3 regions of the Nocardiopsis sp. M1B1 genome follow, and region 2 is predicted to be linked to each of the others. Evidence: riboswitches for the same ligand, from Rfam matches in the RefSeq annotation. Region 2 holds a riboswitch; each other region holds the start of a gene.

Evidence for each region. Region 2 has a riboswitch for cobalamin ahead of ACSTA4_RS12510 (ABC transporter substrate-binding protein). Riboswitches for the same ligand answer to the same signal wherever they lie in the genome.
Region 1: linked by a shared signal. The riboswitch ahead of metE (5-methyltetrahydropteroyltriglutamate--homocysteine S-methyltransferase) and the one ahead of ACSTA4_RS12510 (ABC transporter substrate-binding protein) in region 2 are both predicted to bind cobalamin.
Region 3: linked by a shared signal. The riboswitch ahead of ACSTA4_RS16960 (ABC transporter substrate-binding protein) and the one ahead of ACSTA4_RS12510 (ABC transporter substrate-binding protein) in region 2 are both predicted to bind cobalamin.

Annotation. Positions count from the first base shown of each region.
Region 1 is NZ_CP196194.1:1,896,185-1,900,664, reverse strand. It holds gene metE (5-methyltetrahydropteroyltriglutamate--homocysteine S-methyltransferase) at 1-1,485, opposite strand, end outside; cobalamin riboswitch at 1,651-1,811, opposite strand; gene ACSTA4_RS08205 (polysaccharide deacetylase family protein) at 2,092-3,672, shown strand; gene ACSTA4_RS08200 (polysaccharide deacetylase family protein) at 3,952-4,480, shown strand, end outside.
Region 2 is NZ_CP196194.1:2,928,518-2,932,997, reverse strand. It holds gene ACSTA4_RS12525 (RNA-guided endonuclease InsQ/TnpB family protein) at 1-97, shown strand, start outside; gene ACSTA4_RS12520 (ABC transporter ATP-binding protein) at 137-1,192, opposite strand; gene ACSTA4_RS12515 (FecCD family ABC transporter permease) at 1,189-2,205, opposite strand; gene ACSTA4_RS12510 (ABC transporter substrate-binding protein) at 2,202-3,236, opposite strand; cobalamin riboswitch at 3,296-3,509, opposite strand; gene ACSTA4_RS12505 (PPOX class F420-dependent oxidoreductase) at 3,834-4,265, shown strand.
Region 3 is NZ_CP196194.1:3,880,054-3,884,533, reverse strand. It holds gene ACSTA4_RS16965 (FecCD family ABC transporter permease) at 1-781, opposite strand, end outside; gene ACSTA4_RS16960 (ABC transporter substrate-binding protein) at 790-1,836, opposite strand; cobalamin riboswitch at 1,862-2,041, opposite strand; gene ACSTA4_RS16955 (threonine ammonia-lyase) at 2,184-3,143, shown strand; gene ACSTA4_RS16950 (histidine kinase) at 3,204-3,428, opposite strand; gene purB (adenylosuccinate lyase) at 3,622-4,480, opposite strand, start outside.

The DNA.
Region 1 (4,480 bases), 1.0 Mb from region 2:
CTCGCCGTGCACGAGCACGTCCAGGCCGATCTCCTCCTGGAGCGCGACGACCCGGTCGATCTCCTCGCGCAGGACGTCCTTGTAGGCGTCCTCGGCCAGTTCCCCCCTGCGGTGCGCGGCGCGGGCGCTGCGCAGCTCGGCGGTCTGGGGGAAGGAACCGATGGTGGTCGTGGTGAGCGGGGTGTCGGTGGGCCTGCCGCGCTCCCGCGGGCGCTCGTAGGCGTCCGGGCCCAGGGCGTCGAGGCGGGCGCGCACGCGCGCGTCGGTGAAGGCGGGGGGACGGACGCCGTCCCGTCCGGTGTACTCGGCCTCGGCCCCCTCGGACAGCACACGGCCGAGCAGAGCCGTCTCCCGGGCCTTCTGCCGGGCGAAGGCCAGGGCCCCGCGCAGCTCGGGGGCGAGGGAGGTCTCGGCGTCCAGGTCCAGGGGCACGTGCAGCAGGGAGCAGGAGGTGCTCACGGTCAGCTCGTCGGTGAGGGCGAGCAGGGTGCCGAGTGCGGCGACGGCGGCCGGGATGTCGGTGCGCCAGACGTTGCGCCCCTCCACCACGCCCGCGACCAGGCGGGTGGCGCCCAAGCCGGAGATCCGCACCAGGTCGTCCACGCCCTCGTCGTCGGTGACCAGGTCCAGGCCGACCGCCTCGACCGCGGACTCCTTGAGGACGCGCAGGGCCGCGGAGCCGATGGAGCCGAAGTAGGTGGACACGAGCAGGGAGGGCCGGTCGGTGACCGCGCCCAGGCGCTGGTAGGCGCGCTCCAGGTGGCCGACGGCGGCGCGGCCCTCGTCGGTGGCCAGGATCGGCTCGTCCAGCTGGACCTCGGTGGCGCCCGCGGCCCGCAGGTCGCCGAGCAGCTGGGCGTAGGCGTCCAGGAGCTGGTCGAGCAGCTGGACGGGTTCCCAGCCCTCGGGGGCGCCGTCGGCGGGCTTGGCCAGCAGCAGGAAGGTGAGCGGGCCGACCAGGACCGGGCGGGTGTGGAAGCCCGCCTCGGCGGCCTCGCGGAACTCGGCGACGGGCTTGTCGCCCACCAGGCGCGGACGGGTGCCGGGCGAGAGCTCGGGGACCAGGTAGTGGTAGTTCGTGTCGAACCACTTGGTCATCTCCAGCGGAGGGGCGCCCTGCTCGCCGCGGGCGAGCGCGAAGTAGCGGCGCAGCTCCTCCTCGCGGTCCGGAGCCGCGGCGGGCGGGGCGAAGCGGGAGGGGACCAGGTCGAACAGGACCGCTGTGTCCAGCACGTGGTCGTAGTAGGAGAACGTGTTGGAGGGGATGTCGTCGACACCGGCCTCGCGCAGCTGGGCGTAGACGCCCAGGCGCAGGTCGGCGGCGACCGCGTCCAGTTCCCGGGCGGTGGTGCGGCCCCTCCAGTGGGACTCGCAGGCGCGCTTGAGCTCGCGGTCGGGGCCGATGCGCGGGTAGCCGTGCACGGTCGAGCGCACGGAGGGGCGCGGCCCGCCCGGGGCCGCGGAAGGCGCGGGGGTCGTGGTCATGAGCTTCTCTCCCTCGTCGAAAGCCGGGTACCGGCCGCGGGGAGGAGAAGAGGGGCGGGCACGCCGACGGACGCGCCGCGGGCGCGCACCGGACCTGCCACCGCCTCCGGCCCTCCCTCGGGGCGCGGGACCACCGGCGCCGCGGGCGCGTCGCCGGGTGGAGGCAGGTCTTCGGACTCGGGGGCGCGGGCGGTGCGGACACCGCTCCTCCTACTGGCCGCCGCTTCCCGGTTTCCGGTCTCGGCGACCGGCACTACCAGTGCTCATGGCGACGTTCGTTCCCCCATACCGCTGCGGGGCAGTCCCGGACTCGCACCGGGTTCCCTCTTGCGACATGGTTCCGCCCCGTTCGTTCCGGGCCGGGCCCGGGACGCGGGGGTGGATCATGTACCTTCCACGGCTGCAAGTATAGGGAGGGCCCCCTTCGCCCCTGTACCCGGCGTGCGGCCCCATGCGCCCGGCCCGGACGGTGAGAACCCCCGTCCTTCGGTCGGCGTCACACACGAAGTCAAGCGTTGCGCGGGTGAGCCCTCTCTGCTCCCCGCGGACGTTCGTCTGAGCGATGAACGTGGAGATTCCCTCGTGAATAAGCAGTCCCGCCTCGCCATGGCACCGGACCACCCCCTGATCACGGTCGTGGTAGCCCTGGCGATCCTGGCGGGCATGGTGTTGTTTGCCACCCGCTCCTCCGGAGAGCCCGAGCCCGGGCCGCGGACGCAGGGAGCGCCGCTCTCCGAGGGCGAGCCGCCTCCCCCGGCCTCCGGCGAGCCCGACGGGCTCACCGAGGTGGACGCGGCCGCCGTGGCGGGCGTGGAGGAGGCCGAGCTGCCCTACGACGGGGAGATCTCCGTCTCGGTGACCTACCCGGTGATCCCCAACGCCGAGCCGCTGGCCGACTTCCTGGAGCGCGAGCTGTCCGACGAGGTGCGCGCCTTCGAGGCGGCCAACCCCGGTGCGGTCTCCTTCGAGGCGGGGTGGAACCTGACCGCGGCGCGCGACGGCCTGCTGGGGGTCCGCGTGACCCGGGTGGAGACCGACTCCGAGGGGTCCCGGGAGGGTTACACCACCTACTGGTACGACACCGAGACCGCGGCGCACCACCCCTCCGCCGCGCTGGTCGGCGGTCAGGAGCAGCTGGAGGAGCTCAACGGACTGGTGCGCGGCGCCGTCGGGAGCGGGGAGGGCGGGGAGGGCCCGGCCGACCCCGACGTCATCCACCCGATCAGCTCCCTGTACGACTCGGTGGGCTTCAACCCCGACGGGGACCTGGTCGTGGAGTTCGACGCCGGGCAGGTCGCCCCGGCGCGGGAGGGCCGCACCCGCGCGGTGGTCGCCGCCGGTGAGGCCGAGGGCCTGCTGTCCGAGCTGGGCCTGCGCGTGCGCGACGCCGCGACCGTGGGCGTGGACGACTTCTCCATCGCCGCCCCGCCCCGGGCCGACAAGGACGGCCGGGAGGACGGCGCCGTCCCCGGACAGGTGCCCGCGGTGGACCCCGGCGTCGGCTGCTCCGACCCCGACACCAAGTGCGTGGCGCTGACCTACGACGACGGCCCCGGCGGGCGCACCCCCGAACTGCTGGACGCCCTCGCCGAGTACGACGCGCGGGCCACGTTCTTCGTCACCGGCAACCCCGTCATGGAGCACCCGCACACGGTGCGGCGCGCCTACGCCGAGGGGCACGAGATCGCCAACCACACCCTGAACCACCCCGACCTGGCCGGCCTGGGCGCGGGAGGGGTGCGCGCGGACCTGGACGTCGTGCAGGCGCTGGTGTACCGCGAGACGGGTTACACCATGGACCTCATGCGTCCGCCCTACGGCTCGACCGACGATGGCGTGGCCTCGGTGACCGCGGACATGGGCCTGGCCCAGATCCTGTGGAGCGTGGACACCCTCGACTGGAAGGACCGCAAGGCCTCGTTGATCCACGACCGGGTGCTGGAGGGCGCTTCGGACGGGGCGATCATCCTCATGCACGACATCCACGGCACCACCGTCGACGCCTCCCTCACGGCGATCCGGGAACTGCACGAGCAGGGGTACACCATGGTCACGGTGTCCCAGCTGCTGGGGACCACGACCCCCGGCGAGACCTACATGGACGGGGTCCCCGACGCCCCCGAGGAGAGCGCCGAGCCCTCCGGGGAACCCGCTGAGGGGGCCGAGGAGGCTTCCGAGGGGGCCTGAGGGCGCGGCGTCACGGCGCGGCGGGCGGTCCGGGTGAGGATGGCCCCGGGAGGGCTTCGGGGCCGCGGCCGGTGGGACGCACGGGACGCGGAGCCGTGTGAGGGCACCGGGCGGTGCCGGTAGGGCGCCCCGCACGGGCGTCCTCGGTCTCCGGCGCGTCGCCCGTCCCGGGGCGGTGACCACATGTGGTCACCGCCCCGGGACGGGTGGGGGCGTCCCCTATGTTGCTCCCAGCAGCAGCCGTGTTGGCCACCCGCTGAGGGATGAGGGAGTCCGGTGTTGTCGTCGATTCGAGTCCACCCGAACGAGGCCGCCCCCCGCCCCGGGGCAGGGGGGAACCGACCGTGGGAGCGCAGAGCCCGGTGGCCCGGGGCGGCGCTGGCCGCGCTGGTCCTGCCCCTGGCCGCGTGCGGCACCGAGGGGATCGCCTCCGGGGGCGGTGAGGACCCGGAACTGATCACGGTGGTGGCGGCGGAACCGGAGGACGGGGTCACCGAGTGGCGCGGGGACGCCTCCGACTTCGAGGACCACCCCTACAAGCCCGAGGGGCTCACGATCGACGTCGCCTACCCCGTGTTCGCGGGCGCCGACGCCTTCGCCGAGGACCTGGCCGCCCGGGTGGACCAGGAGGTGCGCGACTACCGGGGCGCCAGCCGGGACCCGGTGAAGCTGGGCGTCGACTGGGAGGTGGTCGCCGCCGGGAACGGGGTTCTGGGCGTACGCCTGGTGCGCACCGAGGAGGACTTCCACGGGCTGCGCCAGGGGTACGGGACGTACTGGTACGACGCGTCCACCGGCCACACCGCCT
Region 2 (4,480 bases):
ACCTCAACGGGACTCCTCCCGGACGGGGCGACCGGCGGTGAAACAGGAAGGCCACGGGGCGACCCGTGACGAGGCTTTGGCCTCGAACCACCGGTAGGTGGTTCCGGAATCTCCTGCCTTCAGGCAGGAGAGAAAGTCAAGGCCGGATTCCTCCCTTGGGGTTGGTGTTCCGTCGTCGGTCGGACCGTTCGGGTCCGGGGGTCGCCCGCGCCTCGGCGGCGGGGGCGTCACGGTGGCGCGGCGGCTCGGCGCCGCGTCTCAGGAAGCGGATCACCGGGTGCCCGGGTCCGGTCTCGACCTCGGCCCGGACCCCGTAGACCTCCTCGATGAGGGCGGGGGTCAGGACCCGCGGGGGCGCGCCCTCTGCGACGACGCGCCCGCCGCGCAGCACCAGCAGCCGGTCGCAGTACATCGCGGCCAGGTTGAGGTCGTGCATGGCGATGACGGTGGTGACCGGCAGGCCCGCGACCAGTTCCATGAGGTCGAGCTGGTACTGGATGTCGAGGTGGTTGGTCGGCTCGTCGAGCAGTAGTTCGCTCGGCTCCTGGGCCAGGGCGCGGGCGATCTGGGCGCGCTGGCGCTCACCGCCGGAGAGCGTGTGCCAGGACCGGTCGGCGGTGGCGGTCAGGCCGGTGCGCTCCAGTGCCGCCGTGACGGCGTCCGCGTCGGCCGCGGACATGGGCGTCCAGGCGCGGCGGTGGGGGACGCGCCCCAGGGCCACCACGTCGCGGACGGTCAGCTCGGTCTGGGTGTGCGCGTTCTGTTCGACGGCGGCCACGCGCCGCGCCACCGTCCGGCGCGCGGTCCGGCCGATCGGCTCGCCGTCGAGGGCGACCACGCCCGCGGAGGGCGCCAGGACACCGGAGAGCAGCCGCAGCAGCGTGGACTTGCCCGAACCGTTGGGGCCGAGCAGGCCGACGGTCTCGCCGGGACGCGGAGCGAGGGTGACTCCGTCCAGGACGAGCCCTCCGCCGATCAGGCGGCTCACCCGTTCGGCGCGCAGCCCGGTGGCGCCGGGCACGCCGCGCCGCGTCCGCTCCCCTACCTCGGGCCGTGGGCCGTCGGTCGTGAGCGCCGGGCGGGCGGGCGGAGCGCCCGCGCCGAGCACCTCGGGCGCGGCGTCTGTCCCCGGCGCCGTCGCGGAGGACGCGCCGTCGCGGCCGCGCGCCACCGCCTGGTTGGAACGGATCACGTGTGCCTCCTGGCTCGGTAGAGCACGGCGACGAAGGCGGGCACCCCGATGAGGGAGGTCACCACCCCCACCGGGATCTCCTGGGGGTCCAGCGCGGTGCGGGCGACCGTGTCCACCCACACCAGGAAGACGGCGCCCGCCAGGGCGGTGACCGGCAGGAGCCTGGCGTGGGCCGCGCCGGTGAGCGCGCGGGCCGCGTGCGGCAGGACCAGCCCCACGAAGCCGATCGCCCCGGCCGCGCTGACCAGGGCCGCGGTGAGCAGCGCCGTGGCGCACAGCAGCACCATGCGGGCGCGGGCCACTCGCACGCCCAGGTTCGCCGCGGCCTCCTCACCGAAGGCGAACGCGTCCAGGGTGGTGGTGTGCGCCAGGCACACGGCGAGCACACCGGCCAGCACCACCGCGCACAGCACCACGTCGTCCCACCCGGCGCCGCTGAGGGAGCCCAGCAGCCAGAACAGCACCCCGCGCGTGGTCTCGGCGTCCGCCGAGGTCAGCACGATGAACGAGGTCAGCGCCGAGAACAGCTGCATGGCCGCCACCCCCGACAGCACCACGCGGTCCATGCTCGCGCCCAGGGTGTGCGCGAGCAGCACCACCAGCCCGAAGGAGAGCAGGGCGCCGACGAAGGCACCCGCCGACAGCGACACCACCGCGCCGCCCCAGCCCAGCACCAGCACGGCGACCGCCCCGGTGGAGGCCCCCGAGGACACCCCGAGCACGAAGGGGTCCGCCAGCGGGTTGCGCAGCAGGGACTGCATGACCGCCCCGCACAGCGCCAGCCCCGCCCCGCACACCGCGGCGAGCAGGGTGCGGGGCATGCGCAGGTCCCATACGATGCCCTCGCGCAGCGGCGACAGGCCGCTCTCCCCGAACCCCAGCCGCGCGGCGACCGACCTCCAGACCTCGGCCGTGGTGATGTCGGCGGGGCCGATGGTCACCGCGACCGAGACCGACACGGCCAGGAGCACCAGTCCACCGCAGGAGAGCAGCGCCAGACGCGCACCGCTCACCGGCCGAGCCCGAGGCCGCGCAGACCCTCGGCGACCTGCTCGATCCCCTCGACCGTGCGGATCGAGGGGTTCATCGCCTGGCCGCTGAGCAGGACGTAGCGCTCCTCGCGCACGGCGGTGAGGTTGCTCGTGGCGGGGTTGGACTCCAGGAACGCGATCTTGGCGTCGGCGGACTCCGCGGTCTGGGAGTCGCGGGTCAGGTCGCCGAGGACGATGACGTCGGGGTCGCGGTCGGCGACGGTCTCCCAGTTGATCTGGGGCCACTCGTCGTGGGTGTCGTCGAAGGCGTTGCGCGCGCCGACCGCGCGGGTGATGGCGCCGGGGGCGCCGCAGCAGCCCGCGAGGTAGGGCGACTGGGAGTTGGCGAACCAGTACATGAGGGAGACGCCGGAGGCGTCCAGGTCCGAGGTGGCCGCCGCCACCCGCCCCTCCAGTTCGGCGATCAGCTCCTCCCCGCGCTCCTCGACCCCGAACAGCAGGGCCAGGTCGCGGATCTCGCCGTAGACGGCGTCGAGGGTGAGGGGTTCGCTGCGCGAGCCGTCTCCCCCGCTGTCGTTGTCCTTGCCCGTGGCGCAGTCGGTCGGGGAGACGTAGGTGGGCACGCCCAGCTCCTCGAACTGCTCGCGGGTGGCGACACCGCCCGTGCCGAGCGTGGAGACGAAGGAGGCGGTCACGAAGTCCGGTTCGGCGTCCAGGACCACCTCGAAGGAGGGGGCGTTGTCGGCCAGGCGGGGGATGCCCCCGTTGGCCTCCTCCAGCCCCTCCATGATCGGATCGGTCCAGGTGGCGGTACCGACGAGGCGGTCCGCCAACCCCAGGGAGAGCAGGATCTCGGTGCTGCCCTGGTTGAGGGAGACGACGCGCTCGGGAGGGGAGTCGACGCCCACCCGGTGCCCGCAGTTGTCGACCGTGCGGGCGCCGGCGGCGGCCTCCCCCTCGCCGCTCCCCCCTTCCGGGGAGGGGGCGCAGGCGGTGAGCAGCAGCGCGGAGGCGAGCAGGAGGGGAAGGGGGCGCGGGGCGCGACGCAGCATGGGCATGCCTTGGATGTCGGGGCTCGAACGCGGAGCCTGGCACGGGACGCCTCCGCGCACTCGACGCGGAGGGGCCAGCAGGTCTTCGGACTCGGGTTCGTCCGGACGGGATGCCTTCCCAGGTCGGTGCCGCCTCGACCCCGTGGTCTCCGCGGCCTCCGCCCCAGTGGCGTGAGTACCCCGCCCGTCCCCCTCACCGCTGCGCGTCAGTTCCGGATTCGCACCGGATTCCCTGACCACGTACGTGGTACGACTGGCCCCGGCAGACTATCAAGGCCCCCTCGGCCCTTGGCGGCCGGAAGGCGCACAGGGACCGCGCCCGCGCCACCGCTCCGGTACCCGCCCTGGTCAGCGCGGCTCCGGCGGAGCCGTTGGAGTGCTCAGGCCGCACCCTCGCCCCGGCCGATACGGACACGGGTGCCCCGGAGCGCCGGGTGGCGGGCCCTCTCGCGCGGGCCCCGGCCGACGGACACGGCGGTGCGAGCCGCGCGGCGGGAGCGGGACGGCCGCGCGCACCGGGAGTACGATCGTGACCGGCCGCACACGGACGGCGCCACCGCGCACCGCCACCACCCGGCAGAGAGGGGTCCTGGAACCATGACCGCGACGACGTTCGACCCGCGCGCACTGCTCGCCCAGAGCAAGCTCGGCGTCCTGGCCACCATCAAGACCGACGGCCGCCCCCAGCTCTCCCCCGTCCAGCCCTTCTACGACGTCAAGACCGACCTGCTGCACGTCTCCATGACCGAGGGCCGGGCCAAGACCGCCAACCTGCGCCGCGACCCGCGCGCCACGCTCCAGGTCACCAGTGCCGACGGCTGGGCGTGGGCCACCGCCGAGGGCGTGGCCACCCTCACCGGGCCGGGCACCGACCCGCACGGCCCCGATGTCGAGGCGCTGGTGGACTACTACCGCCTCGCCGCCGGGGAGCACCCCGACTGGGAGGAGTACCGGTCGGTCATGGTCTCCGACCGCAGGGTGCTCATGACCATGCCCGTCGACCACGTGTACGGCGAGAAGATCCGCTGACCGCACGGGCGGGGCGGGCCGCGGCCTGCCGCCGCACCCCCGCCCCGCCAGCCCCGCGCGGACGGCCGCGGTCCACCCGCGCCCGGCCCTAGGTTCTGTTTTTTGAACCGGCCTCAGCTTGGAGGGGTCCGTTCGGGCGCCCACAGGGTTCTGGAGGTGCCGGAGGCGGGTTCGTGAGGAACGAGCGAACCCGCCGTAGGCACCGAAGGTTCCTG
Region 3 (4,480 bases), 950 kb from region 2:
GTGTCCCCAGGGAGCGGGCCAGCTCGTCGCCGAGCGCCACCGCGTTCAGGGACCGGGCCACCGCCACCGCCGCCACCAGCCCCGCGGCCAGGAACGGCAGCGCCTGGAGCAGCGCCGCGCCGTCGGCGCCCGCCAGCGAGCCCACCACCCAGAACCGGTACTCCTCCAGACTCGCGCGGTCGCGCAGGACGATCGCCGAGGTCAGCGAGCCCAGCAGGGCCGAGACCGCGGCTCCGGCGAGCGTGAGCCTGACCGGACCGCCGCCCTCCCGGCCCAGCGACCCGACGGCGTAGACCGCGCAGACGGCCGCCGCGGCGCCCGCGAAGGCGAAGCCGACGTAGCCCAGCAGCGAGGACGCACCGAACACGCTGATCGCCAGGACCGCGGCCAGGGAGGCGCCCGCGTTGACGCCGAGCACGCCGGGATCGCCGAGGGGGTTGCGGGTCACCCCCTGCGCCAGGACCCCGGACACGCCCAGGGCCGCGCCGACCGCCAGCCCGGCCAGGGTGCGCGGCACACGCAGGTGCCGCACGACCAGGTCGGTGTCCGAACCGGTGAAACCGGCGTAGGCGAGGTACACGTCGGACACCGACAGCCGCTCGTAGCCGACCAGGACCGATACCAGCAGGGTCGCGGCCAGGACCAGCAGGGCCACCGCCAGCCCGGCCGCGCGGGCGCGGGCTCCGGCGAGCACCCCGGAACCGTCGGCGGCGGCCCGCAGCCGGTGCCGGACCCCCGAGGGCACGGTCGTCACGGGCCTCTCGGCCACATGGGGGGCCATCGGCCCGCCTACCCGAACAGGCCGGGGTGCAGGATCCGGGCCACCGTCTCCACCGCGGCCGCGCTGCGCACACCCGCGGAGCGGTCGGCGAAGGTGAACTCCTCCACCTGCCCCCCGGTGACCGCGGTCAGGTTGGCCAGCACGGGGTCGGCCGTGATCCGCTCCACGTCCGGGGCGGCGTCGGCGGCGGTCATCCGCGCGTCGCAGCACACGTCGACCAGGATGAAGTCGGGGTCGCGCGCGATCACGTCCTCGACGGCCACGTCGTGGTTGCGCCCGCCGTCCAAGTCGGCGAAGGCGTTGACGCCGCCGGCCAGCCGGATGATCTCGGTGGAGAAGTCCTGCCCGCCTGCCACCCGGAACCCCTGGTCGCTGGGGCGGCCGACCATCACCGTGGGCCGGTCCTCCTCGGGCACGCGGCCCTCCAGGGCCCGGGCGACCCCGCCTACCGTGCCCTCCATGTCCGCGACGACCTCCTCGGCGCGCTCGCGCGCGTCGAACAGCGCTCCCAGGTCCCGCAGGTCGGCGTAGACGCTGTCCATCGTCACCGAGGCCGGGTCGATGGTCGCGTCGGTGCGGCCGTCCCCGCTCGGGCACAGCGGTGCCGGGATCCAGCTGCCGACGCCCAGCTCGCGCAGGGAGGCCCGCGTGCCGAGGTTCTCGTCGGTGAACACGTCGTTGAACCCGGCGAGCACGAAGTCGGGCCTGTGGCTGAGCAGCTCCTCGCGGCTGGGCAGGTTGGGGTAGTACTCCTGCCCGGCCTGGGCGTCGGCGTACTCCTCCAGGACGGCGGCGTCCAGGAACGCCGTCCCCACCAGGCGGTCGCTGAGGCCCAGCGCGTGGGCGGTCTCGATGGCGGGCTGGTAGGCGGCGAACACCCGTTCCGGCGGGCTGTCCGCGGCCACCTCGACGCCGCAGTTGCGGATCGTCTCCCCGGCGGCCTCGGGGGAGGGGTCGGCGGTGCCCCCGCCGCAGGCGGTCGCGGCCAGGAGCAGGGCGAGGGCGGCGCAGGCGGGCAGGCGGTACCGGACCGCGCGTGCCCCGGTGGGCTTCATCGAACAAACCATCCTTCGTGGTCTGATGACGCGGACGGTCGCAGCCGGTCTCCTGGCTCCCGGAGTCGGGCTCTGGCCCCGCGCCCCCACCCTTCCCGAGCCGTGTCCGGCCCAGTGGCGTGCGGGAGGCGCCCTCCGGTCACAGTGGCGAGGACCGCGCCGGACTTCCACCGGCTTCCCGTGCACTGCGACGTCGACGATATGGACTTGTGCTGACAGTCAACCGGCCACGGTAGTGCACGCGGGCCCCCTCCGCGAGACCCGCTCCCCCTCCCGGCCGACGGCCGCGGTCCCGGGGGCCGCCGGTCCGCACGCGTGGCCGGTCCGGGACCGGGAACAGGGAACGCATGGAACTGATCACGGTGGAGGACGTCCGCGCCGCTCAGGAGCGCCTGCGCGGGGAGGTGGTGTGCACCCCGCTGACGGCGGGCCCCGCCGGAGGGCCGCCGTTCCTGCTCAAACCCGAGAGCCTCCAGCCCACCGGGGCCTTCAAGCTGCGCGGCGCCACCAACGCCGTCGCCCTGCTCGACCCCGCCCGGCGCCGCAGCGGTGTGGTGACCCACTCCTCGGGCAACCACGGCCAGGCGCTCGCCTACGCCGCTGCCCGGCAGGGGGCGCCATGCACCGTCGTCGTCCCCGAGGGCGCGCCCGGGGTGAAGGTCGACCGCATGCGCGCCCTCGGCGCCCGCATCGTCGTGGTCGCCCCCCGGGAGCGGGAGGCCACCGCGCGGCGGCTCCGGGACGAGGAGGGGCTCACCCTGGTCCCGCCCTTCGACGACCCGCGCGTCATCGCGGGCCAGGGCACGGTCGGCCTGGAGATCCTGGAGCAGTCGCCCGGGGTCGCGACCGTCGTCGTGCCCGTGGGCGGGGGCGGGCTGGCCTCGGGGGTGGCCACCGCCGCGCTGGCCGCCGCGGGCCCGCGCCGTGTCCGCGTCGTGGGGGTGGAGCCCGAACTGGCCGCCGACGCCGCCGAGAGCCTGCGCACCGGGAGCCTGGTCGCCTGGCCGCCCGAGCGCACCCACCGCACCATGGCCGACGGGGTGCGCGTGTGCCTGTCCGAGCTGACCTTCGCCCACCTGCGCGCCCGCCTGGACGAGGTCGTCACCGTGACCGAGGAGGAGATCGCCCGCGCCGTCGCCGCACTCGCCCACGGGGCGCGTCTGGTGGCCGAGCCCAGCGGGGCCCTGGCCGCGGCCGCGGTCCTGGCGGGCCGGGTGCCCACCGCGCACGGACGCCCGCAGGAGACGGTCGCGGTCGTCTCGGGGGGCAACGCCGACCCGGAGCTGTTCGCCCGCCTGGTGGCGTGAGCCGCGCGACCGGACGGGGCGGAGGCCGCCCGCCGGGGCCACGCCCTGGCGGGGCCGTTCTCAGGCGCGGGAGCCCCCGCCGCCGGCGGGCCCGCTCCCGTTCACCCGCTCCCGCTCGTCCGCGCGCGCCGCCACGGGGTTCGCGCGCCGGGCGGCGCGCGCGGCGCGGTCCTCGCGGCGGCGCATGGCCATGTCCGACAGGGCGGCCAGACCGAAGGCGATGACGACGGCGGCGACGATCAGCACGGTCCACAGCGCGGTACCGAAGGAATCGGGGTCGATCATGGGTGCTCCGAGGGGCTCGGGGGTGGACGTGCCGACAGCACAACCGTAATAGGCGTTAACTTTCGGACCGACTGTTAGCGGCAGTGAACTGGGTCATACACACGTCGCCGCACGTCCGCACGCCGCACACGGCGAGGGCCCGGGACGGCGTCACGTGCCGTCCCGGGCCCTCGCCGGGCGAGTCCCGAGCCCCCTACAGGATCGAACCCGGGGAGTAGGCGGCCGCCTCCGGGTGCGCGGCCACGATCGCGTCGATCTGCTCCACCACGGCGGCCACCTGGTCGGCGGCGGCACCGGTGAAGGTGATCCGGTCGGCCAGCAGCGCGTCCAGCTCCTCGCGGCCGAGCGGGAAACGCCCGTCCTCGGCCAGGCGGTCCAGCAGCCGGTTGCCCGCGCCCTCCTGGCGCATGGCCAGGGCCGAGCCCACCGCGTGCTCCTTGATCAGCTCGTGGGCGGTCTCGCGGCCCACCCCGGCGCGCACCGCGGCCATGAGCATCTTGGTCGTGGCCAGGAACGGCAGGTAGCGGTCGAGCTCGGCGGAGACCACCGCGGGGAAGGCGCCGAACTCGTCCAGCACCGTCAGCATCGTCTCCACCAGCCCGTCGAAGGCGAAGAACGCGTCCGGCAGGGCCACCCGGCGCACCACCGAGCAGGACACGTCGCCCTCGTTCCACTGGTCCCCGGCCAGCTCACCGGCCATGGACGCGTACCCGCGCAGGATCACGGTCAGCCCGTTGACCCGCTCGCACGAGCGCGTGTTCATCTTGTGCGGCATGGCCGAGGAGCCCACCTGGCCCTCGGCGAACCCCTCGGTGACCAGCTCGTGCCCGGCCATCAGGCGGATCGTCTTGGCCAGCGACGAGGGACCGGCGGCCAGCTGCACCAGCGCGGTCAGCACCTCGAAGTCCAACGAGCGCGGGTAGACCTGGCCCACGCTGGTGAAGCGCCGCTCGAACCCGAGGTGGGAGGCCACCTCGTCCTCCAGCGCGCTCAGCGCGGCGCGGTCCCCGCCCAGCAGGTCCAGCATGTCCTGCGCGGTGCCCACCGGGCCC